Regions from separate parts of the Ruoffia sp. FAM 26254 genome, predicted to be linked through region 1. Evidence: predicted binding sites of a transcription regulator. Region 1 holds the regulator's gene; each other region holds the start of a gene.

Region 1 (11,049 bases):
TCCGTTCATTTGCAGAACGCACAGCGATGAACTCGCCAATACAAGGAACAGCAGCAGATATCTTGAAAATTGCGATGATTCGTCTACAAAAAGCCATTGACGATGAAGGACTTCAAGCAAGAATCTTACTACAAGTGCATGATGAGTTAATCTTAGAAGCACCTGCAGAGGAGATGGAACGCTTAAGTGAGCTCGTACCAGAAATTATGGAACACGCTGCAAATTTAGACGTACCTTTAGAAGTTGACTATAACCAAGGGATTAATTGGTACGAACTATAATATTGAATACTAGACTCTTACTCTTAATAGGGTGAGGGTCTTTTTTTGGTGTTTTTCCCAGTGTTAACAGGAAGAATAAAAAAAGTGTTTCTGATGTGGCGATTAACGAGAGCAATCTATAATAATTTCGCCTGAAGTTCAATCAATTGCTTGATAGCTAGGATTATCCTATAATTAAATTACTGTTTATTGAAATTGATCACAGTCTCTACGGTGAAAGTGGCGAAAATTTCAACGCCAATCACCTAATTTCATAAAAGGAGTCGAAGTATGAAAAAAGCAAAAAATATAATGATCTTACTCGTCTTAGTCAGCTTAGTTCTTGTCGGTTGTTCTTCCGGCGCTTCAGGTGACAACATAAAAATTGGATCAAAAGACTTCACTGAAAGTCTGATCGTGAGTGAAATTTACGCCTTAGCTTTAGAAGAGAATGGTTACTCAGTCGAGCGCGTACCAAGTATCGCAAGTTCAGTGATTCCACAAGCCATTGAAAATGCAGAAATTGATTTGTATCCAGAATATACTGGGACAGCCTTATTAAGTATCTTCAACTTACCGATGGATACAGATCCTGATAGTGTTGCTGAAACAATTCGTAATGCTTACGAAGAAGGTGGCGAGTTAACGACACTTGAATATGCGCCAGCGAACGATTCACAAGGTATCGCAATTACAACCGCTGCTTCTGAAGAATACGGTATTGATACAATCAGTGATTTACAAGCAAATGCTGAAAACATTCGCTTTGCGTCTCAAGGTGAGTTCGAAGAACGAGAAGACGGCTTAGAAGGACTTGAGGAAGTCTACGGTGAATTCAATTTTGAATCAATCACTGTCTATGATAATAGCTTAAAATATCAAGTCTTAAGTAGTGATGAAGCAGATGCGACACCTGCTTACACGACTGAAGGGCAATTATCGAATACTGATATGTATAAAGTGTTAGAAGATGACCAAAACTTCTGGCCACCCTATAATTTAGTGCCGATTGTTCGCCAAGATGTACTCGAAGCGAACCCTGATATTGAAACTATTATTAATGACATTAACGCAACACTAGATACACAAACCGTTGTTGCTCTGAATGCTAGCGTTGATATTGAGGGGCGAGACTATATGGAAGTTGCGGAAGAATACTATCATTCGATTCAATAAACCAAGCACACAAATTTTACGCGAGTAGAAGAAAGCTCTCTACTTGCGTATTTTTATTGGAAACAAGTATTTTGGGAAAAGTGTCTAAATCCTGTAAACTATACAGAAGATGCGACAACAAATTAGAATTGGAGGGAATTGCTTGCTTAAACAAATCATTGAATACTTTCAAACAGACGCTAGTGAGTTCACCGGATATTTGGTCCAACATATTAAACTAAGTCTAATAGCCTTAATTATTGCGATATGTATCGGCATACCCTTAGGTTATTTTAGTTACCGAAATAAGAAGGTAGGTGAGGTCTTAACAACGTCTTCGCAATTACTGCGTATTATACCGAGTCTAGCGGTGTTATTCATCTTAATACCAATCATAGGGGTGGGAGAATTACCGGCACTGATTGCGTTAACTTTTCTGGCCATTCCGCCAATTATTATGAATACGATTCTTGGCTTTAATGAAATTCCAGCGATCACTATAGAAGTGGCTCGGGGCATTGGAATGAACCAGAAACAATTACGTAACCGGATTGAAATTCCACTTGCAGCGCCTTACATTTTAAATGGAATTAAACTAGCCTTAGTTGAAATTATTGCCAGTGCAACTTTAGCAACCTATATCGGAGCCGGAGGGCTGGGAACGTTAATCTTTACTGGGCTTGGACTTTACCGAATGGATTTATTAGTCATCGGTGGGGGAACAGTGGCATTATTATCACTATTAAGTATGGCTTTAATGGATTTATTAATAGAGAAAGTGGGGGAGAACCATGGCTAAGACTAAGATAAAATTCAGAAACATCAACAAATCTTTTGGTGACAAAGAAATCATCAAAGATTTGTCATTTAATATTGAAGAAGGTCAATTCATAACGATTCTTGGCTCATCTGGGTCAGGTAAGACAACGACTTTAAAAATGGTCAACCGCTTGATCGAACCAAACAGTGGTCAAATTGAAATCAATGATAAAGAAATTAAAGAGTATGATTTAATCGAATTGCGCCGACAAATCGGCTATGTTGTTCAACAAATTGGACTTTTCCCACACATTACGATTGAAAAGAATATTGCTACCGTGCCAGAATTACTTGGCTGGGAACCAGAAAAGATTAAAGAACGCGTAACTGAACTAATGGCTTTAATTCAATTGCCGTATACCGAATATGCACACCGATATCCTAAGCAATTATCCGGTGGTCAACAACTGCGTATTGGCGTGGCACGTGCACTCGCAGCCAATCCTCAAATTATGTTGTTAGACGAGCCTTTTGGTTCTGTTGATGCGATTACCCGTAAAGAATTGCAGTCACAAATTAAAGCAATCCATGCAGAATTAGACAGTAAAACATTCCTATTCGTTACACATGACATCAATGAAGCCTTCTTACTCGGCGATCGAGTAATGATTATGGATAAAGGACGCATTGAACAATACGATACACCTCAAAATATTATAAAAAATCCAAAAGGTGCATTCGTGAATAGTTTATTAGATACGGTTCGCGAAGAAGAATCATTATGGAGTGAGTTAATATGATCGATTACTTAGTTCGATATAGTGACCGTCTTATTGATGCGACAGTAACACATCTGCAACTTGTGACCATCTCATTACTCATCGCCATTGCGATTGCTGGCGTGATTATCTACACTTTAATTCATAACCAAAGATGGTTAAAGCGACTGACTTACTTTTTCTCTGCTTTATATTCCGTTCCAAGTTATGCTTTGTTTGCGCTATTAATTCCTGTGACAGGCTTAGGCGCAGATACGGCTATGATTGTCCTCACATTGTACTGTGAATATATTTTGCTGCGGACCTTTAGTACAGGAATACAAGAAATTGACCCTATGATTGTGGAAGCAGCTATCGGGATGGGAATGACAGATAAAGAATTATTCTTTCGAATCTACCTGCCACTTTCTTCTAAGGCAATCTTTAGTGGGATTCGACTTGCCATGACTTCGAGTATCGGAATTGCGACCATAGGTGCGACAATTAATGCTGGAGGCTTGGGAACGATTCTCTTCTCAGGTTTAAGAACACAAGACATGGTTCAAATTCTTTGGGGGATGATTTTGACGGTTTTATTATGTATTGCGTGCAACTTTATCCTAAAACAGATTGAAAAATTTGCGTTAAGAAACTATGAATTGGAAGGTTAATTTGCTCATAAAAGACTGAAATTACTTAAGTACTCCCAAATGTGAAAGCATTTGGGTATTTTAATATTATTCGGTATTTTATGTCCAAAGTATATAGAAATTTTGTTATAATTATCATATGTAGAAAGAGGTGCTTGCATGCCCGAGTTACCGGAAGTTGAAGTAAATCGAAAAGGTTTAGACAAATTAGTCAAAGGTAAAAAAATTAAAAATATTAACGTCTTTTGGAAGCGGATTGTTGTTCAATTTGAAGAGAATCCAAATGTTCTTCAACCATTAATTGATGAGACCATATTATCGGTGGACAGACGAGGTAAATACTTATTATTCCGTTTCCCCGAAAGTTATTTAGTGTCTCATTTGCGGATGGAAGGGAAGTATTTTTATTTTCCTGAAGAGGAAGTACCGTTAACAAAAGACAAACATACGCATGTCATCATTGAATTTCATGACAAGAGCCAATTACATTATAATGATGTACGGAAATTTGGTAGAATGGAGTATGTTCCAAAATATTTAATTGAAGCATTCTTTGCCGAACGAAAGATTGGTCCAGAACCAACGGAAGCAGAGTTTCATTTAGAGGACTTCAAAGATCAATTAGAGAAGTCAAAGCAACCTATCAAATCGGCTTTGTTATCACAAAAGATAGTAACTGGCTTAGGAAATATTTATGTGGATGAAGTCCTATTCGAAGCGCAGATTCATCCACAAACAGCCGGATTCCAACTATCAGATAAACAAATCAATACCTTGTATCATGCTATAATTAATATAATGAGTAAGGCAGTGGAACTTGGTGGATCAACGATTCGAAGTTACCGCAATACTGTTGGAGAAGCAGGACGCTATCAGAACGAATTAAAAGTATATGGTAAGACCGGAGAGCCTTGTGTCCGGTGTCAAAGTCCCATTGAGAAAATCCGCTTAGCCCAAAGAGGGACGCACTTTTGTCCCGTTTGCCAAAGATTATAACAGGAGATAAACGCATGAAAACTATTGCTATAACAGGAAGTATCGCTACTGGTAAATCCACGGTTTCAAAGTACTTAATTCAGCAAGGGTATCCAGTGATTGATACAGATATTATTAGTCGTATTGTGGTTGAAAAGGGCACTATCGGCTTAGAGCGTCTGAAAGAAAATTTCGGTGAAGGTATTATCCAAGAAGATGGAACGTTAAACAGAAAAGCTTTAAGCAATATTGTGTTTAATGACGCAGCGAGTAAAGAGAAACTCAATCAGATTTTACATCCGATAATTTCTAAAGAATCCAAAGAGAGAATGGCGGCATATAAAGAAGAAGGTCATTCACTGATCTTTGTGGATATTCCTTTGTATTATGAAGTGGATATAGATATTCCAACGGATGCTGTCTGGCTTGTATACGTCTCCTCAGACATTCAATTAGAACGCTTAATGAAGCGGAATCTAATGAGTGAAGAAGATGCACGCCAACTTATTAGCAATCAAATATCGATTCAAGATAAGGCCAAATGGAGCGAAATCGTGATTGATAATTCAAACACACCTGAAGAGACTCATAAACAAATCGATCAACTATTAAAAGCAGAGAATAACAAGTAATTACTTAAGGAGGTATGTTCAATGCAATGTCCTAAATGTCAGGGTCAGTCATCCAAAGTGATTGACTCACGTCCGGCAGAAGAGGGTCAATCCATTCGTCGAAGAAGAGAATGTTTACAATGTGGCTTTCGTTTCAATACTCATGAGCGAATCGAGCAATCACCATTACTAGTAGTAAAACGCGATGGTACGCGTGAAGAATTTAATCGAGATAAATTAATGCGAGGCATTGTTCGAAGTGCGGAAAAACGGCCGATTGCGGTGGAGCAGATGAATGAACTTGTGAATCAAGTGGAAGAGTCCATTCGAGATGACGCTGACCAAGAGATCGAGACAAGCCGTATTGGGGAATACGTCATGCCTCTTCTTATGGAATTGGATGAGGTTGCCTACATTCGCTTTGCGAGTGTCTACCGTGAATTCCAATCGCGTGAGAGTTTCATGAAAGAATTAGAATCTATGGCAGGTAAGCATGGATCACAGATTGAGGAAGGTCAAGATCAAGATGAGCCTAACCATTAATCCGCTTCAACCCTTTGTTTTAAAAGGGCAAGCAGATATTTCAGCTAATTATCTAGAAAGTTTAACTCATTTATATCAACCAATTATCGGTCCAGAAAGTATGGGTCTATACTTAACGCTAATGTCAATGCCAACAACTGTTCACTTGGATAGTCGCAGATCATTACGTCATCAAATTTTACTACTTCACTTGAACATTGGTATTAAAGAATTGAACGAAGCACGGATAAAACTCGAGGCTGTCGGTTTAATGCGAACATATCGCGATATGAAATCAAATTCGAATCCCGTACATCAAACAATTCTCTATGATTTAAAGTTGCCCCTACTCAATCAAGCCTTTTTCCAAGATGCTTTATTAAGTACAGCTTTATTAAATCAATTGGGCGAGAAAGACTACGAAGAGTTAACAACACTTTTAACTGTAGAAGCGATTGATGAGGATCGTTATGCTGAGGAGACGTCCACCTTTCAAAAGGCGTTATATCCTATTCAAGTCAATGAAGCTGCTACAAAAGTTATTGACGAACAACCAGATAAAGTGCATAATTATGCACCTGGTTTAGAATATAGTCGTTTTATTTCTTATTTAATTTCTGAAGGAATAAACCATTCAGAATTATCTGAAGAATTGAAAAAACAGATTTATGCGATCCATGATATTTACGGCAATACAGAAAGCGAGTTAGCTAATCTAGTATACTTAGCTATGGATAAAACTACCGGAAATGTAAATTTAAATGACTTGAAGAAAATTGCTCAAAGACAAAATAAAAAAGCTGAATCGAATTGGCAATCGAATTTGCAACAAGACCAACTTGAGCCAAGGACGAAGTCGAACCGAACGTCTCGAATGTATTCGAAAGAAGAAGTAGAAGACCGCAGACAACAATTAAAAGCGCAACATCCTGAATTAGCGCCAGAAGCGGTTCAATTGGTGATTTCGTGTGAACAAATGCCGAGTAATGCATTCTTGAATAAGATGAAGCAAGCCAAAAAAACTTTCGCAACCGATTCAGAGCATTTTTATATTAGAGATTTAGCAGAAAAAACACGTTTAAGCGAACATGTTGTGAACTTTTTAATCTACTATCTTTTAGTGATTAACGACAGACCGAATATTTATAAAGGCGAATTGCAACGTGTAGCGAGTGAATGGGAACAAGAGGAATTAACGAATATCCCTAAGGCGATGCAATATGTGAAAGAACAACGCAAGAAGAAAGAAATCGAACAGAAGCAAAGAGAAAACCGTTCGAATTACAAGAAACGTGGACAATCCCAGCATCAAGAGATTATTCCATCTTGGATGAAGGATAAGGAACAGTCCGAGCAACAACAAGAGACTCCTCAAACTGCATCTCAACCGCAATATAGTGAAGATGAGATGCGTAAGCGTCTGAATGAGTTAATAGGGGAAGAAGGTGATTCATAGTGCAAAAAATTAATCAAATACTGACTCGCTTTACGAGAGATCCAAAGTTTCAAGCAGATTATAAAGCGACCGTCGATTATGTCTTAAATCATCCCGATGTCAAAGCGTTTGTGAACCAGCATGAAGAGGCCATTTCTCAAGAAATAATTGAAAATTCGCTTTCTAAATTGAATGAATTCGCACGGGAAATGGATCTATTAAGAAAAGGAGAACAAGGACAAAACCCTGGTTTTAAACCAGTTTTGTTCTTGAATTATAATTACATCGATGTGTCATATGTACCAACGAAGGCCTACTATGACAACAAAGAGAAGCAGCAACAAAGAAGTTTACTAGACAACCGAATGATGTCTGCGGATGTTAGAGAAGCAACCTTGACTGAGTATTATGCCAATACAGAGTCGCGTAAGCAACTTTTAGCCGAAGTGATCAGCTTTTTAGATGAGTACAAGAAGAACCCACATCGTGCTCAAGGCTTATACATTTCTGGGGAATTCGGTGTAGGGAAGACTTATTTACTGGGTGCGTTAGCCAATGCACTGGTGAAGTTGAATAAAAGTGTGACGATGATGCATTATCCAACTTTTACAACGGAGATTAAATCAACCTTTGTGGATAACTCAACACAACAAGTGTTAACAGATGTGAAGTCGGTCGATATCCTAATTATTGATGACATCGGAGCTGAAGCCAATACCGTTTGGGTACGTGATGAAGTATTGACGACCATTCTTGAATACCGTATGAAGGAGTCATTACCTACATTCTTCTCGTCGAACTTTAACTTAAAAGAGATCGAAAGCCACTTAGCTCACTCAAGAGATGGTGGTAACGAAACAATTAAAGCCAAGCGAATTATGGAAAGAATTCGTTTCCTAGCAAAAGAAGTCTCCCTTACAGGAGAGAACTTAAGACATATAAATAGATAAGGAGGGATGATTTGAACCGTAATCCTGAAGAAGAACTCAAACAAAAGCGACTACTCATGATTTATTTTGGAATCGCCTTAGCCATTCAAGTAATCGTCTTATTCATCTATTATTTTAGAGAAGGACAAACACAATTGGCCTTTCCAATGCTTCTGGGTATTTTTATTACAGGTGCTGGCTTGGTGACGCTTTCTCAGTTTGGTAAGCGAAAATAGGACTTGTAATTCAATAAAAGTCATGATATAAATATGATATAGCTTTTGCTGCCATTAGGAAGTGAAAAGCCCTTAAATGAATAAACGACTTTACATGAAGACAACTTTGTAAACTCAATGCTTTCAGAGAGGGATGATTTGGTGCGACATCCTACATTGCTTTATATAAGACCCCTTCATATACTTTTACTCTGAACTCGGTTTCGATATTAGGAGTAGACGCAGACGCCCGTTAAGCTTGAACGAAGTTCATAGAACACTCATTTAGTGTCTCTACGGAAAAAATTGGGTGGAACCACGTATTAAATTTCACGTCCCATTGATTGAGTATACGCTCAGTCAAGGGGATTTTTTTGTATATTTTAAAAAAAGAGGAGAATGGTCATGGACAAAATTAAATTAACGTTTCCAGATGGAAATGTAAAAGAATTTGACGCAGGTATTACAATTGCTGATGTTGCTGATTCAATTAGTAAATCACTTAAAAAAGCAGCCTTAGCAGGAAAACTAGATGGGGAAATTATTGATTACCATACACCGATTACTAAAGATGGTGCGATTGAAGTTATCACAAACAAAAGCCCTGAAGCTTTAGAATTAATGCGTCACTCATCAGCGCATCTATTAGCACATGCGTTAACTCGTTTATACCCAGGGATTCAATTTGGCGTAGGACCAGCGATTGAATCAGGATTCTACTACGATACTTATAAAGACGATCCAATCACTGAAGAAGACTTACCTAAGATTGAAAAAGAAATGAAGAAAATTATCTCAGAAAACCACGACATTGTTGGTCGCGTCGTTTCTAGAGAAGAAGCCTTAGAAATCTTCAAAGATGATACTTTCAAACAAGAATTAATTAAAGAACTTCCGGAAGATGAAGAAATTTCGGTTTACCAACAAGGTGAATTTGTTGACTTATGTCGCGGGGGACACATGCCTTCAACAGGTAAGATTAAAATGGTTAAATTATTATCACTGGCTGGTGCATACTGGAGAGGGAATTCAGATAACACTATGATGCAACGTGTTTACGGTACTGCATTCTTCAAACAAGATGAATTAGATGAATTCTTACGTGTACGTGAAGAAGCAAGAGAACGTGACCACCGTAAGTTAGGTAAAGAACTCGGTATCTTCATGATTAATCAAGAAGCAGGGCAAGGTCTCCCATTCTGGTTACCAAACGGGGCAACAATCCGTCGTACCATTGAACGTTACATTATGGATAAAGAAATTAACTTAGGTTATGAACATGTGTATACACCAATCATGGCTAAATCAGATTTATATAAAACTTCTGGTCACTGGGATCACTATAAAGATGACATGTTCCCATTAATGGATATGGGTGACGGCGAAATGCTAGCCCTACGTCCAATGAACTGTCCACATCACATGTTAATTTACAAAAACGACATCCACTCTTACCGTGAATTACCAATCCGTATTGCGGAATTAGGTATGATGCACCGTTACGAAAAATCAGGTGCCTTATCAGGATTACAACGTGTACGTGAGATGACATTGAACGACGCGCATATCTTTGTACGTCCTGACCAAATTAAAGAAGAATTCAAACGCGTACTGAAATTAATTGAAGATGTATACAACGACTTTAATATTACAGATTACCGCTTCCGCTTAAGCTACCGCGATCCAGAAGATAAAGAGAAATACTTTGATGACGATCAAATGTGGGAAAAAGCAGAAGCAATGTTAAAAGAAGCGATGGACGAATTAGGTCTAGAATACTTTGAAGCGATTGGTGAAGCAGCCTTCTACGGACCTAAATTAGACGTACAATTCAAGACGGCCATTGGTCTTGAAGAAACAATGTCTACGGTTCAATTAGACTTCTTATTACCAGAACGCTTTGAATTAACCTATGTCGGTGAAGATGGACATAATACTCACCGTCCAGTAGTTATTCACCGTGGGGTTGTATCAACAATGGAACGTTTCGTTGCTTACTTAATCGAAGAGTATAAAGGGGCATTCCCAACATGGTTAGCGCCTGTTCAAGCAGTATTATTACCTGTAAGTAATGATGCGCATGGTGACCGTATTGAAGAACTTTACCATGATTTAAGAGCGAAAGGTTACCGCGTTGAGATGGACTTACGTAACGAAAAATTAGGTTACAAGATTCGTGAAGCTCAAACGTCTAAAGTACCATACCAAATCGTTATTGGAGACCAAGAGGTGGAAGACGGCACAGTGAATATCCGTCCATACAGCTCTAAAGATTCTCAAACAATGACTTACGACGAGTTTGTTGAATACCTTGAGAAAGATATCGCATCAAAAAGTCGTGACTCTGAATAATTTAAATAGTTAATAGCAGAACAGCTCAACCGTTGTGGTTTATGACCATGATTGTTGAGCTTTTTTGCATGGAAGTGAGGGACTAAAGTGCCGACCACCATTTGCGTATCTCGTGACTTTACTTTAAGTTAGCGCTAAGCTAATTATATACAGCTTTAAACAACTTAAGGAGGATTATATTATGGCGAAAATACATATTAAAAGAGCTTATGATGATGCTAAAGACCAAGATGGTTACCGCATACTAGTGGACCGTCAATGGCCGAGAGGCATTAAGAAAGAAGACTTACATCATGATGAGTGGTTTAAAGACATGGCCCCTTCATCAGACGTACGTAAAGACTTTGATCATGAAGAGGGTAAATTCTCATGGTTCAAAGAAAAATATGAAGAAGAGTTGAACAATCATGATGAGAAAAATTCTTGGC
Region 2 (11,049 bases), on a different contig from region 1:
TTCGTCAGTACAGGAAAGAAACAGAGTAGACGAGGACGAAACAGAAAAAGATAATGAAGATGACAGCCTGAAACCCGAAGATATTGAAGGTGCGGTCATTCATGAACCAGTTTTACCAACTGACTACGATGAAGAGGAAATCGAATCCTTGCCAGAAGATGGGACAGAAGCAGGCTAAACTGAAGAAAGCTTGAGTGTGAATGGTTATGAGTTTTCTTTTAAAGATATGCGTGGAAACGAAGGCTTCGGAGATGATTTTGATGAATTAAATGAAGTCCTGAATGAAAACCGTGTAGCCTATGTTGGTCAAAATGACATCAATACTTTTTTTGGTCATTATTATGACTTAACGGGTACGGGTGTTTTTAATCCATTAGCGGATCAAGATCTGTTAGAGGTTGGAACAGAAGTAGTCATTACAGACGAAGATGGTTTAAGTAAAGGTTATGAAATTACTCAAACGATTGAATTTCTACATGAAAATCAACAAAAGCAATTTTACGGTGATGATTATATGCCTGATTTAGCTTACTACGGTAATGGTGATGATATGGTATATATTCAATATTGTCGTTGGGATATTCAGACTGGCCTATTAATCACAAATATTGGCTACCGCATTTGGTAATATTGTCATAACCAATATCAGAGGAATGAATCATGTTTTATAACGTGATTGATTTCTTTTTGTAATTCATTATCAATGTGAGACATTGAAATATTTAATTTAAAGTAGGGATATAGATGCATGTACATGTCTTGACAATCACCTTTATAATTAATGATGCTTATTCTTTAAAAGATAAACGCCGCATCGTCAAAAGTATCATTCAAAAGAGTCAAGGTCGATTTAAAGTTTCAGCAGCAGAAGTTGCATTTCATGATATATTAAATCAAAGTGAACTTGCTTTCGGGATTGTTACAAGCGATGCAAAGTTAGGCAAGAAGCGTTTAGAAGATATATTTGCCTTTATAGAGAGTACTTATCCAATTATGGTTACTGAATATAATATTGCAGAAATGTAATTTTTTAGGAGGAAGAATATGGAATACAAAAAATATTTTACTTTATTACAAGATGAGATTGGTGCAGCTGTTTTTTCAACAGTGGACAACGAAGGATTGCCGCAAGCACGTTATATTAATGTAGGCGTAGGGAATGAAAAAGGAATCTTCTTCATGACATCCCCTAAAACTGACTTTTACCAGCAATTAGAAGCGAAACCTGAAGTATCAATTACGGGAATGGCTAAATCTGATAAAGGTATTGAAGTTATTCGAGTCAGTGGATCAATCCGAAAAGTTGGAAAAGAGCATTTAAAAGAAATTCTAAAGGATAATCCATATGTTAATGATGTGTATCCAGATGAAGCAGACCAACAATCTGTTCAAGCATTCCAATTATTTAAAGGACATGGTAAATATCAACATCTACAAAATAAAATCGTCGAACATTTTGAATTTGATGTAAAAGATTAGCTATTCAGGGCGTCACTTTTTAACGAGAGTGACGCCTTTAATATTATAAATTTATGTGGAATAATTAACTTGAATCCATCGACAAAATTCTGTATAGTTTCATAGGTGCGTCTAAGACAATTTTTAATATTTACTTGATAACACAATATATAGTGTTATAATTTGTAAATAGACACAACATGTTGTTGCATGGAATAAAGGAGAGGAGTCGATGGCGATTATAGTTGTTGGTGGAATGATTGGTGCTGGAAAGACAAGTGTAGCAAAATTAATTGGTAATGCACTTGGTTCAGATATTTTTTATGAAAATGTGGATGACAATGAAATACTTCCATTATTTTATACCGCATCAGAGGAAGAACAAGAATTAAAAAGATATTCATTTTTATTACAGTTAGAATTTTTAAGTAGCCGTTTTTATAGTATTAAGGAGGCACTTGTTCACCGTAATAACGTATTAGATCGTTCAATCTATGAAGATTGGTACTTCGCGAAAGTAAACAACGACTTAGGTCGTATTTCAAATCTTGAGTTTAGTATTTACGAAAAGCTTTTGACAAATATGCTTGAAGAATTGGATGAACTACCTAAAAAATCTCCCGATTTAATGATTTATTTAACAGGCTCATTCGATACAATCTTAAAGAGAATCGGCATTCGTGGTCGTGAATTTGAACAAGATATCAATTTAGTGAACTATTATGAAACACTTTGGAGTGGCTACGATCATTGGGTAGATAATCACTACCACGCATCACAAGTAATCAAAATTGATATTGATAAATACGATGTCGTTAATAACCCTGCTGATGCAGAAGTGGTTATTGAGCTAGTAAAAAATAAACTTGTTGAGATGGGTCAATTAGAACCTGCGACAAAATAAATACATAAAAAATCACCTTAAAGAGTTAATCTTTGAGGTGATTTCTTTGTTTAAGGATGAAGTATTAATCAAAAATTTTACCTGGATTTAATCGATTGTCAGGATCAAATGCCAATTTAATTTGTTTTAAGTAATGCAAATATTCGCTACTCATCACTTGTTTAAAGTATGGCTTTTTAACTAAACCAATACCATGTTCTGCAGAAGGTAAACCACCGACTTCAGAGACATAAGCATATAAATTCGTCAGTATTTCATGTTTTTTCTCTTGCCATTCATCTTGGGTTAAGTCGCCTCGTAAGATAGAAGAGTGAATATTACCATCTCCTGCATGCCCAAAACTAATGAAATTTAAACCACTATTTGCTTCGACTTCATGTGTATATTTGAAAAAATTCACAAATTCATTCACAGGAACGGAATAATCTAGAGGCTCTTGTTCAGAAATTGTTAGTATTCCTGCTAATATATTATCGCGTAAATCCCATGCAGTTAAACTATCTTCTTCAGAAAGCACTAAAAACTCAACTGCATTATGATCATGAGTAATTTTTTCTAATCGCTGAGCTTCTTCTTGAATGACCGCTTCTTGCATCCCATCAAAGGTCATTAATAAGTAGGCAACTCCTTTTTCACTTGGGAATGTTTTATTCAAGAGTTGTTCACTATATGCGATGGCACGACGTTCGAAAAACTCAACAGCCGTGATATCCAAACCATTCCGCAAGATAGAAAGTACTGCTTCCGCCGCATCGTCTAAAGAAGGGAAGGCGGTGATATAGGATTGTTTAAACTTAGGTAAGGGAATCACTTTTAAGTAGACTTTAGTAATGATTCCTAAAGTTCCTTCCGAACCAATAAATAGATGATTTAAGTTATAACCTGAACTGTTCTTAATTGCTACACTACCTGTCTCAATAACGTCACCGTTAGCAAGGACGATTTCCATCTTACGAACGTATTCACGGGTTGTACCATATTTAACCGCGCGCATACCACCAGCATTTGTAGCTACATTACCACCGATCGAACCGTGTTTTGCTCCAGGATCAGGTGGGTAGAAATAGCCTTTGGACTCTACATATTGTTGGACGTCACCGTTTGTGACACCAGGTTCTACCACTAAAGTTAATGTATCTAAATCGAAGTCAATAATCTGATTCATCTTGCTGAGATCGATGATTAACTCACCTCCGAACGCTGAAGTCGCTTCAGCTAAACCAGTATTAGCGCCATAAGTAATTATGGCTAAGTCATTTTGGTTGGCATATTTAACTAAGTCGACGACTTCTTGAGTATTTAATGGATATGCCACCGCATGAAGATTAACTTTTATACTGTGCTCATTCACCGAATAGGCTTCAGGAATGCGACTTCCTTGTAGAATGCGTGATGGCTCTGATATAATATTATCTAATTTCATAATTGCCTCCTTTGAAAAGCTTTTCAATACAATAAGAATAACAAATTAGTTAAATATTGTCATCAAAACTACAATGATAAACTTTATAGAAAGTTGGAAAAAATTGAAAATTATTGTAAGAAAAAGAATGATTGGAACCATTCCAGTATTTGAAGTTGTTGAAGATACCGACCAAAATAACCCATTACCAATCATCGTATATTATCATGGTTGGCAAATTAATAAGACATTAGTAATTACCCAAGGTCGCAAGTTAGCGGCTAAAGGCTTTCGCGTTGTGTTACCAGATGCGGAGAACCACGGTGAACGCATCCAAACGGTTTCAACGATACCTTCATTGACCTTTTTTAATAGTATTCATACAAATTTATTTGAATTTGGCTATATTATTGATTATTTCAAAAAACGACATTTAACCACTAATTTCATTGGTGTAGGTGGTTTGTCGATGGGTGGAATGACAACTTGCGCCTTAATGACACATAATCCAGAAATTAATGCTGCTGCTTGTATCATGGGAACGCCCGCATTAACTGATTATAGAAACATGATTCATCGTCATGCGACCAGTCGCAATATTTATTTGCCTCAGGACTATTTTTATCTAACATCTTGGATTCCTAAGTATGATCTATCCCGTCAACCCGAATTATTAGGCGACAGACCTTTCTTTATCTGGCATGGGGATGAAGATGAAAAAGTTCCTTTTAGCCAAACAAAGGCCTTTGTAGAAGAGAATCCAGAGCTGAATATGGAAGTTATCTTCGAACATACTGGTCACCTTGTACAAACACAGACGATGGATCGAATTGCTGACTTTTTTGAACGTAGCCATAATGACCATTTAGAAGAGTTACACAAATGACGCTTGATGAGTTATTACAACAAGCACTCAATTTGCCGGTTAAAAAAAGAAAAAGATTGCTACAGAGTAAACAAGTAACATGTGATGGAAAAATCGTTACAGATAGAATGCTTACGATTGATTCTGGCCTATTTGATATTAGAGTAAAAGGTAAGCGTATAGGTGAAAATCTAGGACATACTTATATCGCTTTGAACAAACCCAAGGGGGTCTTGAGTGCTAAAAAAGATTTGGAATTCACTACCGTTTTAGAATTATTAAAAGAACAAGATTTTGATGAGAGTTTATCAATTGTAGGTAGATTAGACCGCGATTCAACCGGTTTAGTCTTTCTCACAAACAATGGTCAACTTCATTATTTATTTGAACAAGCGCGTTTTGCTAAAGAAAAGCAATATCATGTCACAGTGAATGGCAAGATGGACCAGAAAATGGTGGAGGCATTTGAAAAAGGCTTGCTATTAGAAGGCGGAATTCAACTCAAACCAGCTGAATTACGCATCTTAAATCAATCGATGAGTGAAAGTACTGGGGTAGTTACTTTAACTGAGGGGAAAAGACATCAAATTAAACGTATGTTTTTACAATGTGGGGTTAAAGTCATAGGCTTACATCGCATCATGATTGGTCCCATTTATTTGGACAAGACAACGCAAAGTGGTCAATACCGACATTTATATAAAGAAGAGTTACAAGAAGTAAAAGAAATGATGCAAGAATTAAAACGATCATAATTTGAATATTTATTTAGTACCTAATGAAAAAAATGAAATAAATTTACTGTGATAAAGTTATATTCTTCGTAAATTACGTGTAAAATGGTATGATTAAACCACATAAGATTAGAGGTGAATAGTCATTGCAATTTTTTCAACCAATATTAGATAATTTTTTTAAATTTGATTTTTTAATTATTATTATAGCGATTGGTGCAGCGTTTCTTTATTACAAATGCTTAGAAAGCTGTAAGCAATTATTTAATATTTTAATCCCACGGGGAAATGTGGCTCTAGGTAAAGAAAATCAAAAAAGTATGAACAAACATTACGAGTTATATTTTGATTCAGATGGTGAGCAAGAAATTCTCCAAAAGCGTCAGAAAAGTAATAGTCTCTATGTATTATTTACAAACGTCTGTGCGATATTCCCCTTGATGGGTTTATTAGGAACAGTCATTTCATTAATACCGATGGTTGGTGAATTAGATACAAGTTTATTCTTTATGGCATTGACTTCAACATTTTGGGGGATTGTATTCGCCATTATCTTCAAAGCTTTAAACGGTTATTTACAAGCGAGGGTGGAGGAGAATAATGAATTAGTCCAAACATATTTATTAAGAAAAGATGCGATTGTCGAACGACATGCGCGTCGAAATGACGAGGCCCCTTACGATGAAATTTAAAGAAATGATTGTTGACTTAACTCCTTTGCTTGATGTGATATTAATATTATTATTTATGGTATTAGCGACACAGTCTCAATCAACAGCGGAGACGATTACAGAATTAGAAGAAGAGGTTACCCATTTAGAACAAACACAAATGCCTCAAACGCATTCAGAACAAATTTGGTATCAAACGTATCAACAATCGATTGGGAAAGTAAATATTGTCTTTCCATCCAGCTTGGATAATGATCCCATGTATTTAGTTTTGGAAGATGGATCGGAAGTTCAAAAACCTGAAACTCAAGACTTATATTCATGGCTTTCCTCTCAAATCGAGACAATTGAACAAGAAGTTATCATTGTTTCGTTTACTTATAATAATGAGGAAATATTTTTAAGAGATTATCGAAATATTCTATCAGCAATAACACAAATAGATCAAAATTCGAATAGTACAGTTGTGTATCAGGAACAGTTAATCGATCAAAGTAATAAAATTGAATAAGGAGTGGTAATGATGGCTAGAAAAGACAATAAGAAAAAAAGTAAATTCGGTATTTGGGGTTGGCTTGTAGCAACCTTAGTATTAGTAGGTGGAGGCTTCGGAGTCACGCAAGGTGGCTGGTTAGATGGTGGTTTAGGCGACGGAACCGAAACGACAGAGACTACGATAAATGAAACCAGCAGTGTTGGTGAAGGGAATGAGGAAGCGAAACACGTAAATATAACGATTTCTCAATCTGATATTTTTTGGGATAATGAAGCTGTGACAGAAGATGAAGTAGAATCACGTGTGAGCGATGAGGAAGACTCTACTACTTATACTGTGACAGATGATAATGCGATTAAAGCTACTTATGATTCAGTCATTGAAACTTTAACTGATTCTCAAGTTGATTTCCAAGAAGCTGAGGAACAATCTTAATATAACTAAAATATAGAGAAATCTAGATTCATCAGAATCTTGGCTCTCTATTTGTTTATTCGTTATAATGTCAATATAGAAAACGCTTTATAATCTTAATAATGAAAGAAATTAAACAAAGAAATTACTTAGTTACAGTCATAAAGATTCAAGCCATGTAGGTTTACTTACACCAGATGGTGTTCTTTCACTTGATATCCTTAGTAAATACACGGATAAAGAGCCAAAAGGCTCACTCGAATCATTCATTGAGGAGAAACAATTTCCGTTAATTAAACAAATTATTGAAGAAAATAAAGCATCTTTTATTGAATCTGATTATTTAAAATACGAAGATTTACATATTTTACCGTCAGTAAGTCGACCTGAAAAAATTATTTGTGTCGGTTTAAACTATTTAGACCATGTCTCAGAAGGTCCAGACTTAGATGTACCTGAAGAACCGGTCTTATTTAGTAAATTTAACAACGCTCTTTTTGCGGATGGGGAAGTTATACCTAAATCATTAGAAGGCGAACAAATTGATTATGAATGTGATTTAGTTGTGATTATGGGAGAAACTGCCAAAGACGTGTCTGAAGAAGAAGCGTTGGATTATGTATTTGGTTATACGATTGGGAACGATTTGTCAGTACGAGACTTACAATTTAGATCAGGCCAATGGTTACTTGGTAAAACCCCAGACAAATTTGCGCCCATTGGCCCAGTAGTTGTGACGTCAGACAGTATAAATCCTAATCAATTAAATATTTCTACTACGCGCAAGGGTAAAATCGTTCAACAATCAAATACAGATAAAATGATTTTTAACTGTGCTAAAATTATTTCTTATATATCAAAATATATGACGCTTAAACCCGGTGATTTAATATTTACAGGGACACCCGAAGGTGTTATCTTAGGCTATGATGAAACAGAACAAGAGTGGTTAGACTCTGGTGACGAGATACAAATCGCAATAGAAGGTATTGGAACACTTACGAATCGTATTAGTTAAGGAGTGATTAACGATGTGTGGGCAATATAGTTTTTTAGAGAATAAAAAAGCATTACTGGATCGTTATGAAGGTACAGAATTAGATGCGAACTTACCTGAAGATGAGAGAGAAGTGTACTATCCAAGTCAAAATAACCTCATTTTACTTCCAAATAATAAATTTTATGCGATTAAATGGGGATTTACGCCTAGTTTCGCTAAGAGACCTCTGATTAATGCACGTTTAGAATCAATATTGGAAAAGCAGACATTTATTGAACCTTTTAAACGTAAACGTTGTTTGATTCCGGCCACTTCGTTTTATGAATTTAAGGAAGTTGATTCACAAGAGAAGAAAGAGCGTTGGCAAATTGCCGTAACAGATTTAGATATCTTCTCAATTGCAGGGATTTGTGAGCGTTACGACAATGAAGATGGTTCAAGTACATTGACCTACTCGATGTTAACGAAAGATTCAGTGGGGCAAATGGCTGACATTCATCACAGAGTTCCCGTCATTTTAGATAAGAAAACAGAGAAGGAGTATTTGAATTTAAATACTGATCCAAATCAGCTCCAAGAAATACTTCTCACATTAACTATAGATTTAACCTTTAAACAAGTAACAAATTAAAAGCAAGCTTATGGACTGTTCTTAAACAGTTTATAAGCTTGCTTTTTTAAGAGTTTAATTATTTACGTCTTCAATAAAGAATGTTTCGATGGCAGTAACTTTAGAATCGATGTTTCCACGAGTCGCTTTTGAATAAGCGCAATCACCGTGCGCTTGGTCAGCGATTTCTTGCACTTCTGTTAACGATAAGCCTTCAATACCAACTTCGATATTAGCCACTAGTTTAAAACCGCCGAATTCAGGGTCAGTATTAAGTCCAATTTCAACGCCAACTTTTGACTCACCTTCTGCACCAAACGTCTTCTTGTGGCGTTCTAAAGCTGAATGGAAGCAAGCACTCCAACCTAAAGCGAATAACTGCTCGGGATTGACAGCTTCTCCTGGGCCACCCATTTCTTTAGGCATTGCAACATCCACTTCAAAACTACCATCTACTAAACGACTAATTCCATGACGTCCACCAGTATTCACTGCCATAGTCGTATAACGTCTTTTTTCTGTCATTAATTATCATCCTTCATAAGTTCTATATATATAGGTTACCAATAATTATTTGGGATGCAACTTTTCTGTACTAATATAGTGTGATATCTCAATGTGTATGATTTTACAGTTAAGAGAGATATTGTTACAATTAATGTATTACAAGAAAGAAAGGGGTTTCACTATGATTAAATTAACTGCCTTTCCGGCGAAAGAGTTAGAGAAGGTTGATAAGTTATTCGTGACAATTGCTATGGAGTTGCATGCAACATCTGTCAGCTCTGATCAAGATCGTATTCAATTGAATAATCTTTTAGAAGAGGCTAAAAAGAGAGTTGAAGCAGAATGCGACAAAGAAGTTTCAAACAAGTTTCAAGAACAGATTGAAAGAGCGAAAGTCAATGACGTTGAGTTAGTAACTTATCGAGGAGGACTCGCATTATATATTACAGAAGACGAAGTCTACTATTACCACCTAGGTATTCCGGTTGCTAATTTAGTTAATGTAGGTAAAGCACCAAATTTAACACCACTGATTGAAAATTATCAGTACACGAACCAATATCATGTATTAATTCTAAATCGTGAGGATATTCGTTTATTCGAAGGGGATGCTACTTCTGTTAAAGAAATTGACTTTGAAGATGATGATGCACCAAGAACATTAAATGATGCTCTAGGTTCAGAATTAACTGGTGGAGGAGCCAATTCAGGTGCGTATAGTGCGACAGGTGGAGGAGAACAAGGCTATCATGGTCATAATGATACAAGTCATGAAAAAGACATAGATCGTGAGAATTACTTCCGAGAAGTTGACAATTACATTCATGAAAATTATTCTTCAGCTCGTGACTTACCACTCATTCTATATGCTTTGTCAGAAAATCAAGCTGTATTTCGTGAATTATCAAAAAACCCATACTTAATTGATGGGCGAATTGAAGAGTCAGGTGCAAATGCGAATTTCAATACTGTTCAAGAAAAAGCATTGAACAAAAATATTGAAATTGTTAAAAAAGAACAAGAGACCATGTTCAATCGCTTTAGAGAAACAGCGCCTAAGTTTAGAGTTGATAATCAATTAGATGATTTATCCATGAGTGCTATAGAAGGGCGAATTGAAGAGTTATTAGTAAATAAAGGTTATAGCCAATCCGGGACAATCACTGATAATGGTAGTTTTGAAGAATCAGACAAAGACTTCTTAAAACAACTCATAACAAAAGTGGCAACTGCTAAAGGAAAGATTTATATTGTTCCAGACGATGATATGCCAGAAGGAATTAATGTCTCTGCAAGATTGCGCTATTAAGCATTAGAATATTAAAGTAAAAATCACACCCCATTAGGATTATTTCCTAAAGGGGTGTGATTCTTAAAATGATTAATTTTATTCAAATACGCCTTCTAACCAAGAATCCACAGTTTCGCGATTCTCATCAATCCAGTTCTGGGCTGCTGTACGGTTATCCGTACCATTTTGCATTGCTAATGTCACATTTTCCATGTCATCGATTTTCCAAAAGAAACGATCAACAATTTCGTTAGCTTCAGGATGATCTTCCGCAAAGCCTAAGCGAGTGAAAGTATAAATATCTTCAGCTTCACCATATACGAAATCAGGATCTTCTAACATCTTAATATCATACTCTAAGAACATCCAGTGGGGAGTCCAAGCAACAAAGACAAATTCTTCTTCATTTTGAATTGCTCCATCTAGTGAAGCTAACATTGCTCCAGTAGATGGTGCTTCTAATTCCCAATCCCTTATATTGTCATAATGGCTCATTGCTTCTTCTGTTTGAATCATGGCACCTGCACCAGGCTCGATACCAATAATGGTTTGGTCTGCTTGCGAATCTAAATCAGTAATCGAATCAACGTCCATATAACTTGGAACACCAATTCCTGAAGAAGCACCTTCTAAGTTTGGGCCTAAATCAACCATGTCGTCTTCATATTCTTCAATAATGGTCCCATGTGTTGTAGGT
Region 3 (11,049 bases), on a different contig from region 1:
GGTTCAATGTGATGGTACCTAACATTAAAGATACCTTCCAAAATGCAATTGATAATGGCGCTTCTGTCATTCAAGAACTTATGCATATGCCTGAGATGGGTGTAACTAATGGAATGTTCTTGGACAAAGCAAATTACATTTGGATGTTACATGAAATCCACGAAGAAGTTAGTTTTGAAAAACGCGAAGAATTTTTCAAAGATGAATTTAATTTAGATTAGTAACATTTACATAAATACACCTTATTATTCAAATGAGTAAGAATATTGAATAATAAGGTGTATTTGTATGTATATAATAAGTGCTGATTAATCGAAACTATCTGAATCGATCATTAAACGATCGCGTTCTTCCATATTCGCGTTCTTTACTTCCCAGTGAACGACAACACTTAGAACTATTCTTAGAATTACAACTACGGTTAATACAATCAGTTCTTGGAAATCTCGAATAACGACCGTCTTAATAACCTCTGCCCCAAGTTTAAACTGTAAACTCAAAGCGAGGACTTCACCTAAAGTAATCGTAATCGCCTTATCATGAAAGTTAAAGCCAGATTTCATAAAAATCCAAAGTACCTTTAAACTACCGAAAAAAATAATAAAAATTCCGATTAATTCTAATATATGAATAATGGGTGGGCTAACAATTTGACTCAATTCTTCTAGGAACACTGATTCACAACTCCTTATACTTTTTATTTAATTTTACCGATATCTATCTAAAAGTACAAATGAAAAATGAGTTTGACAAAAAGAAATGAGATTCTTAAAATGAATGCATACTAAACTATTTTTTTATAACTAATATATTATAAAGCGAGGTAAGTAACTAACATGGAGTACATTCAAATTCTTGGTCCGAATCATTTATTATATATTGCTGTTTTAATTTTCTTTACCTGCCTCTTATTTATGAATCAATCGTATGTTAGAGACCACCGCAATACTATTTCAAAATACATTGTGACTATTTCAATCCTTCAACAAATTTTATTATACGGTTCTTATGTCCTACTCGGTGAATTTACATTACAAGAATCCTTACCCTTCCACATTAGTCGGATTAATACCATTCTAGGTATCATTTTCTTATTTACTAAATCTGAAAAATTATTTAAGATCGTTGCCTATTTCTCAGTGTTTGCTTGGTTAAGTTTCTTAGTACCATCAAACATTGAACCGATTACGCATCCTAGAGGGGTAAGTTTTTTAACGAATCATGTTATTACATTGCTACTACCCTTCTACGGTATGATTGCCTATAACTATAAAGTTTATGCATCCGCACGTAAGCGTGTCATTCTATTGTTTTTAGTATACTTTGTCTTCGTGGCGTTATTTAATCCAATTGTTAATGGTAATTACTTTTATCTTAGAGATAAACCCATCTTTTCTTCCGTACCTAATATCTTTTATTATCCGGGCTCAATTTTAGTATCTATCTTGCTGTTCTTTATTATTGAACAGATATTTCACTTAGTTCAAAGCAAATTTATTCACAAACAAACAGAGGGATGAGTTCTATTATGATCTCGTCCCTCTGTTATTATATTATTTAAAAACTTTATTTAACCAAGCTTTTGCTTGCATAGCTGTGTCACCATTTAACTCATGGGAATTTACCCAAAACGTTGTGACTTCTGCGCCGCGTGTCTCGAAGATATCAACAACATTCTCGCTATCATTTAACGAAACGATGGGATCATTTTCTCCCATTGATAAAAAAATTGAAACATCTTTCATATCTTTTGTATTATGAGACACGTCCACTGGATACATTGGTGCAAAGAGTGCCCCTTTATTCACTTGACTGTCTTCTCTTAATAAGATATTCATTGCAATGTTTGATCCGTTTGAAAAGCCAACAAAGACTGCATCATCTAAATTAAAGTTATATTCTTTACTCGATTCAACGATAAACTGATGTAAAGCTTCTCCGCGTTGATTTAAGTCTTCAACATCATATACGCCTTCTTCTTTACGTTTAAAGTAGCGTAACATGCCATTCTCTACGACATCTCCACGGATGGCTAAGATTGCTGCCTCAGGATCTAAAATCTCACCTAAGGGTAGTAAATTTTTTTCATTTCCACCCGTTCCATGTAACATAATGAATACAGGATGGTTTGCTTTTCCTTCTCTAAAGATATGTTCCATAAATTATTAACTCCTTTAATCTGGTCGGACTAAATCAAATTGCGTACCTAATTTGGCATACTCCGCACCGGCTAATCGACTCACAGGTTTCAGTTTGTCTGCTATAATATAGCCTGTGTCAACATCGTAAATCTCTTCTGCAAGATGAAAACCAACCACCTCTAGGATGATTAAATCCGCAACGATTAACCCTGATGCATCCGTAATTTCAACAGCTTTATACAACTGTGTCTCATAGCGGACGAGGGCTTCTTTAATCCCTGGTGTACCAATCAATTTTGAGTCAATTAAGTTAAAGTTTGATACACTTAACTCACTCTCATCTGCAGGCAATGTTGCTGATGTTACATTTGCATCGTTTACGATTCGCTCATCTACAACATGAACCGTCGCTTCTTTCTTTGCGAGAATATTTCTTGAAGTGTCTTTTAGTTCACCATTCGATCGTTGTATCGCAATCGAAATGAGAGGTGGGTTGTTAGAAACAATATTAAAGTAACTAAAAGGTGCAATATTAATGACTTCATCAGATTGCGTCATCACTAATGCAATCGGCCTTGGAATAATTGTTCCTGCTAATTTCTTTTTATTGTCCTTTGAGGACATATTATCTGCTTTAAAAAAATGCATAAACCCCTCCTATAATTCGACTTTTGGTAAAGTTTTCTCGATTTCTTCTCGCTGGCTTTCATATTGTTCTGGAAGCATGAGCTTTTGGCCTAAGGCATCTAAAGGTTCATCGACAGCAAAGTCTGGACCATCGGTCGCATATTCGAGTAGAACATGGCCTTTTTCTCGCATGTACATTGCTTTAAAGTAATTACGGTCCTTAACATCTGTCACGTGGAATCCTTCATCTTGTAGGTATTCACGCCATTCTTGTTGTTTAAGATCGTCTTCCATTGACCAAGCCACGTGATGAACTGTTCCAACACCGTCTCTACCTCTCGCTAGTGCTTCTTTAGGTATAATAATGTGATGACGTTGTTCTCCCACTGTTTCTAAGTGGAAGAATTCTAATGTGGCTTCTAATTCCTCTAAACCGAGTTGGTCCCGTAAAGTATCTCTTGTTGCTTCTGGTTGGCTTGATAGTAACTCCACACCGTAGAAACCTAAGATATCTGAATCATTATTCTCTTCATCAGTTTCGACGATTGCTAAGCGTAAAGTATGATGATCTTCAAAGATAATACCACGATTTCCAAACATATTCGATTCTTCAAAAATCACATCATGAGTTTCTAAATGTTTCTTCCAATGTTCTAATGACCCATTAGGTACTGAGAAAGCAATTCTTCCAACTTTCCACTACCTTTGACACCACGATTACGCGTATCCCATGGGAAGAAAGTTAAATTGTTCCATCATCCATTCCCTTATTTGAGAAATAGAAATGATATGTATTTACATCGTCAAAATTAACTGTTTGTTTAATTAATTTTAAGCCTAAAACATCACGATAAAAGTGTAAATTTTCTTGAGGGGGACCTGCAATCGCAGTAATATGGTGTAAATGTTTCACCGGTTCCATATTATCAGCTCCTTATATTGTATTAATGATTTCAAAGCCGCCTGGCTATTATTTATTGCGCGTTGTATCAAATGGACGTACAGATGCTTCGATTTCGTCACGTTTTTCTTCTAAGAATGGCGGTAATGATAATTTTTCTCCTAATGTTTCATATGGTTCGTCGCCCATGAAACCTGGTCCATCTGTAGAGATTTCAATTAAGATATGGCCAATTCGTGCATATAGTGCTTCAAAGAAGAAACGATCTACCCAACCAGAGTGGCGAACACCGATTTGGTTATACTTTGCTTCCCATGATTTAATTGCTGCATGGTCTTCAACTCTAAATGAAACGTGGTGAACTTCTCCGTAACCTTGAATTCCAACGGGTGTTTCCTCATCTTTACGTAAGATAACACGACCACCGTTTCCACCTTCACCAACTTCAAAGACTGCAACTTCTTCTTCTTCAATCATTGGTTTCATATTATAGATTACTTGTAATAATTGTTTGAAGTCATCAAAATAACTTACAGTAATTTCAATCGGTCCAAGCCCGTAGATAGCTTTATCTGTTGGTACTGGTCCATCTTGCCATGGTGTTCCAGCCTCTACCCCTTCATTATTCTCATCTGAGAATAAACGGTAGCGTTGCCCATCTTCTTCTTCAAATTCTAAAACTTTCGTACCGAATAAACCTTCAATTTCGCCGTGTTTTACATCAAATTCTTCAAAACGGTTTAAGTAGTATTCTAATGCTGCATCGTTAGGAACACGTAAGCCAATACGCGAAATTGAGTTCGATCCATAAGTTCCTGAAGGAATATTCGGAAAATCAAAGAATGTTAAATCCGTTCCTGGTGATCCGATGTCATCCGCAAAGAATGTATGATACGTTTGGATATCATCTTGGTTTACTGTCTTTTTAACTAAACGCATACCTAAAATATCTGTGATAAATTTATAGTTTCTTTCAGCACTATTCGTAATCGCTGTAACGTGGTGAATTCCTTTAAGTTCAAAATTGTTCGTCATAATAAAATGCTCCTTTATTTGTTGTCTATGCCGTTCATTTTCTTCAATAAGAACCGTAGTTGTGTGAGTTCATCATCCGATAATTTATCAAATGATTCTCTAATCAATTCAGCATGCGATGGGAAGATGCGTTCAATTAACTCTTTCCCGCTAGGTGTTAAAGAGGCCCGAATGATACGACGATCTTGTTCATTTACAATTCGCTCAACAAGTCCCTTTTCACATAATTTATCAATTAAGTAAGTAGTACTGCTGCTCGCAATTAGAATTTTCTCTTTTATTTGTTGAATGGGTTGTGGCCCTTTATTCAATAATAATTCTAGTACGGCAAACTCATTTAAGTTTAGACCGTGTTTTCTTGAGTCATTTCTAACTGTTCTATCTAAAGTTTCGCTTGTTCTTTGGATCCCTACAAATGCTTTTAATGATTCATCGGTTCTGTTCATTGTTGCTCCTCCTAAAAGATTGTTCATATTTTATTATCTCGTTTTCGAATTATAAGTTAATAATTATAACCGAGCAAAAGCATTTAAAATTTTACTTTAAATGTTTACATCTCGATTTCGAATTAACATTAACATGAATCAATTTAGAGGTCAAGTCTTTCACTTTTATTAGTGATCAATGAAGTGTTATCTCGACTTCGAAATAATACTAACATGGATATTTGTTCAATTCAAGGATTATTCTTGAATTCGTTTGAATGTCTTCAAATTGACACACTCCACCATTATTGATAAATTCAATAGAGGAATAATTAAAGGATTGGTGAACGAAGTGACAATGAAACAAACGTTAAAAACAAATATCAATGTAATTCAAGAAACGATTGAAAATCATCTACCCGCTGGAAACGATGAACCTACTGTAGTTGCAGTCACTAAGACCGTTGATGAAAAAACGATGCGTGATTTGCACGCTCTTGGAGTAAAACACTTTGGGGAGAATCGCCCCGATGTATTCTTAAAGAAATATGAAAATTTAGCAGATATTAATGACGAGATTCAATGGCATTTTATTGGTAATTTACAAACGAGACAAGTGAAGAAGATTATTAATGATATTGATTACCTCCACTCTCTGGACCGTCTCTCTTTAGCAAAAGAAATTCAAAAACGCGCTGAGCAGCCGGTTAACTGTTTCATTCAAGTTAATGTGAGTGGTGAAGATAGTAAATCTGGTTTCCAACCCGACGCGTTGGCTGACACTTTAAAAGAGTTAGAAGCATATGATAAGTTAAATATCATTGGCCTAATGACAATGGCTCCTATTGATGCCAGCCAAGAGGAAATTCATGAATATTTCCGCTTTTTAAAAGAGTTACAAGTTGAAGTGGAACAAAGTAACTTTACAAATGCTCCTTGTACAGAAGTTAGCATGGGCATGAGCCAAGACTATCCCATCGCTGTTTCAGAAGGAGCTACTTTCATACGTGTAGGTACTGCCTTTTTCAAAGATGCTTTATAAGAAACAAAAAACAACAGTCCGATTTTTTCGAACTGTTGTTTTGTTTATCAATAATATGGTTGTCCATTCGATTGTGTCCAAAGCACAACTTCTCCTTGAGCCAAACTTTCTTGGACATCGATAATGCGTTGATTCGTACTGCCTCTGAATTGCCTTGTGAGGTCTTTTTTATTAATGTCAAAACGACCATCGACTAGCACATCAATTAATGATAATAGTTCTAACTTATCCTCTGATTCCAACAGTAATTCTTCCCATGTGTAACCCGTCCATGACCAAATATCTTTTGTTTGTTGGTATTTTTCTCGGATTGATCTACATAAAGGGACTACGATATTAGTATTTAACATAGGCTCTCCACCTAGTAATGTTAAGCCTTGGCAGTATGATGCAGCGAGGTCTTCAATGATTCGCTCTTCTAGTTCTTGCGTATAAGGTGTACCGTAATTAAAGTTTTGTGCGACACGGTTGTAACAACCGATACAGGCAAAGGGGCAGCCACTGACGTAAAGGCTGCATCTGACTCCTTCACCATCCACAAAATTATACGGTTTGTAATCCGCAATCTTACCTAGACTTAAATCTTCAGCTAACCATTCTTTTGGTTTGGGATTTTTCATTCGAGTACGCTCCTTGAGTCGTTTGCTAATTTCGCTTTCTGATTGCGTTTCAATTTCAAAATGCTATCGGGAATGTGTTTCACCCGTGCGTTAATTTCTTTATGTCTTCCACGCACCATGGGTCTTTTCTGTGGATTTCCTAAATAACCACACGTTCTCTTTACTACATCTGAGGTGTCAGGATTCTGATTGCCACATTGTGGGCATTTAAAACCGCGTTCGGTCGCTTCAAATTCACCATCAAAGTCACATTCATAACAATGATCAATCGGTGTATTTGTTCCTAAATAACCAATCTTGTCATAAGCAAAGTCCCAAACTGTTTCTAACGCTTTTAAATTTTGGCGCATATTCGGATACTCACAGTAATGAATAAACCCGCCACTACAGTATTGTGGATAGTCTTTTTCGAATTCTATTTTCTCAAAGGGGGTTGGATTTTTTCTGACATCATAATGGAAAGAATTCGTATAATAATCTTTATCGGTAATACTAGGAATCAATCCAAATCGTTCTTTATCCATCCGACAGAATCGGTCTGTTAAACTCTCTGAAGGAGTGCTGTACACACTGAAGTGATAGCCGTACTGTTCACCTAGCTCGTCTGCCTTGGCTTTAAGAGTTTTAATTACTTCTAGTGTAAAATCTTTAGCTTCTTTATTCCCTTCCCAATCGGGACTATAAAAAGCAGTTGCCACTTCATATAGACCTATATAGCCTAGTGATACTGTTGCGCGTTTGTTTTTAAATAATTTATCAACGGATTCGTCTTCATTCAATCGTTCACCAAATGCTCCATATTGATATAAGATGGGGGCATTCTCTGGTAAAGCTTCCTTCACTCTTTCAACGCGATATACTAAAGCGTCAGTCATAATATCGAGTCTTTCCTCTAATATTGACCAAAATTGCTCTTTGTTCTCGCTAGATTCAATCGCTATTCTCGGTAAATTTAATGTGACAACCCCTAAGTTCATACGACCGTCATTGACTTCATTTCCATTGTCATCTTTCCATCCTTGCAGAAATGAGCGGCACCCCATTGGCACTTTAAAGCTGCCTGTTAATTCAACTAATTTGTCATGCATTAGAACATCCGGGTACATTCGTTTAGCAGTACATTCAATTGCTAACTGTTTGATGTCATAATTCGGATCTGCTTCTTTTAAGTTCACTCCGTCTCTTAGAGTAAAGACAAGTTTAGGGAAAATGGCAGTTCTTTTCTCGCTACCCAAGCCCTCTAATCTAACTTTCAAAATGGCAAATTGGATTTCCCTTTCAATCCATGAAGTCCCTAGACCAAAGCCAAGTGTCGTAAAAGGCGTTTGTCCTTGAGAAGTATAAAGTGTATTAATTTCATATTCCAAACTTTGCATCGCATCATAAATATCTTTTTTCGTCTTACTCATCGCAAATGCTTTTTGTTTATCCTCATCTTCAATCCACTCATGCGCCATCTTTAAATTCTTATGATAATTTTTCTCTGCATAAGGAGCTAAAATCTCATCAATTCGGTTTGCACTAGTTCCTCCGTACTGACTACTTGCAACGTTGGCAATGATTTGAGCCATTTGTGCCGTAGCCGTTTGGATCGATTGGGGTGACTCGACTTGGGCATTTCCTATTGTAAATCCTTCATTAAACATTGTTTCAAAATCAATCAAACTACAATTTGTCATCGGTGCATATGGTTGATAGTCCAAATCATGGTAGTGAATTTGTCCTTTTACATGAGCGTTAGCTACATGAGGAGGAAGCATTTTTAACCCAATTGCTTTAGCCGTGACACCTGCAGTCAAATCTCTTTGTGTATTAAAGACACGACTATCTTTATTCGCATTCTCATTCACTAGTGTACTTTCTTTTGCAGTTAGGGCTTTAATACTTTCATTGATATCGACAGATAACATGCGTTCTTGTTCTCTTTGTACCCGGTAGCTAATGTAAGCTTGGGCAACTTCGTTGTATTCAGAGGCCACTAGTACCTCTTCTGTTACTCGCTGTATTTGATTAATCGTCAATTCTTGACCATATCTAGTAGATAGTTTTGTGACGATGTCTTTAACCAATACCGATATTTCAGCATCCTCGCTTGAATATACATGAGTAAATGCTTTGTTAATCGCTGCTTTTATCTTATTCGGATTAAAGTTTACAACTCGCCCATCTCGTTTGATGACGATTGTATTTGTTTTATTTTCCTTAATACCTTTAAATGTTTGCTCCATTTCCATCCTCCTCCAACACAATATATTGTGTTCACTTAATAATAATAGCACATATATTGTGTTAGTCGAGGAGTTTTTAACGTTTTCATAAATATTATTTATTTAAAATTGTAAGTAACTGCGATGTGAAAGGCTTGGAGATGATATTTTTTTGTGCAATAAAATTCTGTCTACGATGATAATGACAGAAATGAACTTAGTCCACGAATGAATCGGACATGTCTCTAGTTGTCCACGTTTATAGGACCAGTATATAGCTGGAATCGAGTACTCGGATTTTTCCGATTGCGTGTTTAGTCGTAATCTAGGACTCGAATTGAATTCGAATGCAGGTTTACACATTTTCCCAACAAAAAAAGAGCTGCAACCACAGCTCCTTCATTCAACACTTATTATTCTATGACTAGCATATTATTTTCATCGAACTTCCAGCTATCGCCATATGCAACTTCCCAATAATAACCGTCAATATCTTGGAAGTAGCCACTATACCCGCCCCAATCCGTAGGTTCAGGATATTTCGCGATCGGCCCACCAGCAGACTCAACCAGTTTAACAAATTCATCCACTTCAACTTTAGTTTTAAAGTTGATTGCTAAAGTGATCCCACTAAAACCTGTATTAATGACTGGAGGGTTGGTTGGATTTATTTCTTTGGCTAAGGCTTTCAGTGAAAATAATTCTAGTTTTGTCCCATCATTATCAAAAAATACAATCGGTGGGTTGTCAGCCTCTTCATAGGTTTTAAAGCCAATTTCTTTATAAAATTTCATTGCCTTACCAATATCCTTGACACCTAAAGCAACTAAGTTAATTCGATTCATATTCATGACTCCCTTATTTATTTATTTTAAAAAACGCTTAGGCCTACACAATGATTGTTGTAAACCTAAGCGGTAATTAGTTCAAACTGCTTATTCAGCTGTTTCGTCAGTGTTGTTAGATTCATCTAGGCTAGAAATCTCGACACTCTCGCTGTTCTCTTCGCTTTCTTCAATCGTATTGAGTTCCACAATATTCCCGTCAGCATCGACTTCATTCATGACATAATCTATTGAGTCAGTTTCACCACTATTTCGAATCCAAGCATACAGCCAACTTTCATCTTCGAATCGATAAGTTATCTCTGATGGCTCACCAATTAATTCCTGTAACTCTTCAAATGTAGTAAACTCACGATTGTCACTCTCTGAATCTTGCCAAGTTTCAATTTCTTCTAAAGTAATGTTTAATGGCTCAAAGGCCGTCTCATTCACTAACAATAAATTCACTTCTGTTAAATAAGGCGCAGCGAATTCCTCTTCTGTTTCTGTACTTTCAACAGATTCTGTCGAATCTGCCTGTCCACTACTTGCTTCCGCAGCCTTTTTTTCTGAGAATATTTGTGCATATAGAATAGCTGATTCTTCATCATTCATTGAATAATACAATAAGAATTCACTTGCACCTGCGTCAAATGTTTCGGCAGGCTCACCCGCTAATTCAATGACTTCTTCTTTAGTCATGTCGGTTGAACCTTCGGAAATGAACGTCTCAAACGTAGACTTTAATTCATCTAAAGGTATTTGGGGCAGATCGTCATAGGCTCCAAACCAGCGAATATAATTCACCTTATCCTCTTCACTTAATTCTACTTGTTCCAGTTCTTCATCACTTGTACTAGAACTACTTTCTGATGCTGCTATGCTTATTGGGTTAAATAGCATCGCGAATAACATCGCTACTAAAAACCCTTTATTTCTATGACTCATCTCTATCCATCCTCACTTCAGATTGTTACTTTAGACAAGTATAGCATAGGCCTCGATTTTTCTAAATATTTACGGTCTTCGCTTATTTATTGTAAAATACCTTGATTGCTTCGTATAAGTAATCCGTTGCGCCTTCAGTAATATCTTCATAGTATTTCTTGAAACGCTCATCTTGTGTATACATTTGAACTAGGCTAATGTGTGCTTCTTCAGAGTATAGATCATCTGGCCAAACCATGATTAGCCATTCTTTATGTAATTCAGCAACTCGTTGCCCTT

What was found. The regulator NrdR, encoded in region 1, represses ribonucleotide reductase genes. The targets are predictions, from matches to a motif close to ACACNATATATNGTGT.
Region 2: a site for NrdR is predicted at 1,620-1,635, ahead of ACEN3Z_RS05645 (deoxynucleoside kinase). Genes of this name have one in related genera too.
Region 3: a site for NrdR is predicted at 9,035-9,050, ahead of nrdD (anaerobic ribonucleoside-triphosphate reductase). Genes of this name have one in related genera too.

What each region holds. Positions count from the first base shown of each region.
Region 1 covers NZ_JBGQQY010000034.1:8,709-19,757, forward strand. The annotation lists gene polA (DNA polymerase I) at 1-281, shown strand, start outside; gene ACEN3Z_RS08390 (glycine betaine ABC transporter substrate-binding protein) at 552-1,436, shown strand; gene ACEN3Z_RS08395 (ABC transporter permease) at 1,579-2,214, shown strand; gene ACEN3Z_RS08400 (ABC transporter ATP-binding protein) at 2,207-2,974, shown strand; gene ACEN3Z_RS08405 (ABC transporter permease) at 2,971-3,603, shown strand; gene mutM (DNA-formamidopyrimidine glycosylase) at 3,742-4,578, shown strand; gene coaE (dephospho-CoA kinase) at 4,593-5,189, shown strand; gene nrdR (transcriptional regulator NrdR) at 5,211-5,711, shown strand; gene ACEN3Z_RS08425 (hypothetical protein) at 5,695-7,146, shown strand; gene dnaI (primosomal protein DnaI) at 7,146-8,075, shown strand; gene ACEN3Z_RS08435 (hypothetical protein) at 8,087-8,290, shown strand; gene thrS (threonine--tRNA ligase) at 8,675-10,621, shown strand; gene ACEN3Z_RS08445 (DUF488 domain-containing protein) at 10,803-11,049, shown strand, end outside.
Region 2 covers NZ_JBGQQY010000016.1:238-11,286, forward strand. The annotation lists gene ACEN3Z_RS05625 (hypothetical protein) at 1-178, shown strand, start outside; gene ACEN3Z_RS05630 (hypothetical protein) at 227-628, shown strand; gene ACEN3Z_RS05635 (DUF503 domain-containing protein) at 760-1,026, shown strand; gene ACEN3Z_RS05640 (pyridoxamine 5'-phosphate oxidase family protein) at 1,045-1,479, shown strand; gene ACEN3Z_RS05645 (deoxynucleoside kinase) at 1,691-2,362, shown strand; gene ACEN3Z_RS05650 (FAD-binding oxidoreductase) at 2,427-3,785, opposite strand; gene ACEN3Z_RS05655 (alpha/beta fold hydrolase) at 3,889-4,650, shown strand; gene ACEN3Z_RS05660 (pseudouridine synthase) at 4,647-5,384, shown strand; gene ACEN3Z_RS05665 (MotA/TolQ/ExbB proton channel family protein) at 5,510-6,055, shown strand; gene ACEN3Z_RS05670 (hypothetical protein) at 6,045-6,545, shown strand; gene ACEN3Z_RS05675 (hypothetical protein) at 6,555-6,965, shown strand; gene ACEN3Z_RS05680 (fumarylacetoacetate hydrolase family protein) at 7,342-7,962, shown strand; gene ACEN3Z_RS05685 (SOS response-associated peptidase) at 7,976-8,575, shown strand; gene ACEN3Z_RS05690 (Ohr family peroxiredoxin) at 8,630-9,079, opposite strand; gene ACEN3Z_RS05695 (hypothetical protein) at 9,243-10,370, shown strand; partial or broken gene ACEN3Z_RS05700 (ABC transporter permease/substrate binding protein) at 10,449-11,049, opposite strand, start outside.
Region 3 covers NZ_JBGQQY010000029.1:13,238-24,286, forward strand. The annotation lists gene ACEN3Z_RS07835 (VOC family protein) at 1-221, shown strand, start outside; gene ACEN3Z_RS07840 (DUF1622 domain-containing protein) at 309-674, opposite strand; gene ACEN3Z_RS07845 (TIGR02206 family membrane protein) at 837-1,520, shown strand; gene ACEN3Z_RS07850 (alpha/beta hydrolase) at 1,554-2,159, opposite strand; gene ACEN3Z_RS07855 (flavin reductase family protein) at 2,175-2,789, opposite strand; gene ACEN3Z_RS07860 (VOC family protein) at 2,799-3,368, opposite strand; gene ACEN3Z_RS07865 (VOC family protein) at 3,511-3,690, opposite strand; gene ACEN3Z_RS07870 (VOC family protein) at 3,739-4,704, opposite strand; gene ACEN3Z_RS07875 (MarR family winged helix-turn-helix transcriptional regulator) at 4,719-5,150, opposite strand; gene ACEN3Z_RS07880 (YggS family pyridoxal phosphate-dependent enzyme) at 5,488-6,171, shown strand; gene nrdG (anaerobic ribonucleoside-triphosphate reductase activating protein) at 6,219-6,791, opposite strand; gene nrdD (anaerobic ribonucleoside-triphosphate reductase) at 6,788-9,019, opposite strand; gene ACEN3Z_RS07895 (VOC family protein) at 9,412-9,843, opposite strand; gene ACEN3Z_RS07900 (hypothetical protein) at 9,934-10,770, opposite strand; gene ACEN3Z_RS07905 (MerR family transcriptional regulator) at 10,853-11,049, opposite strand, start outside.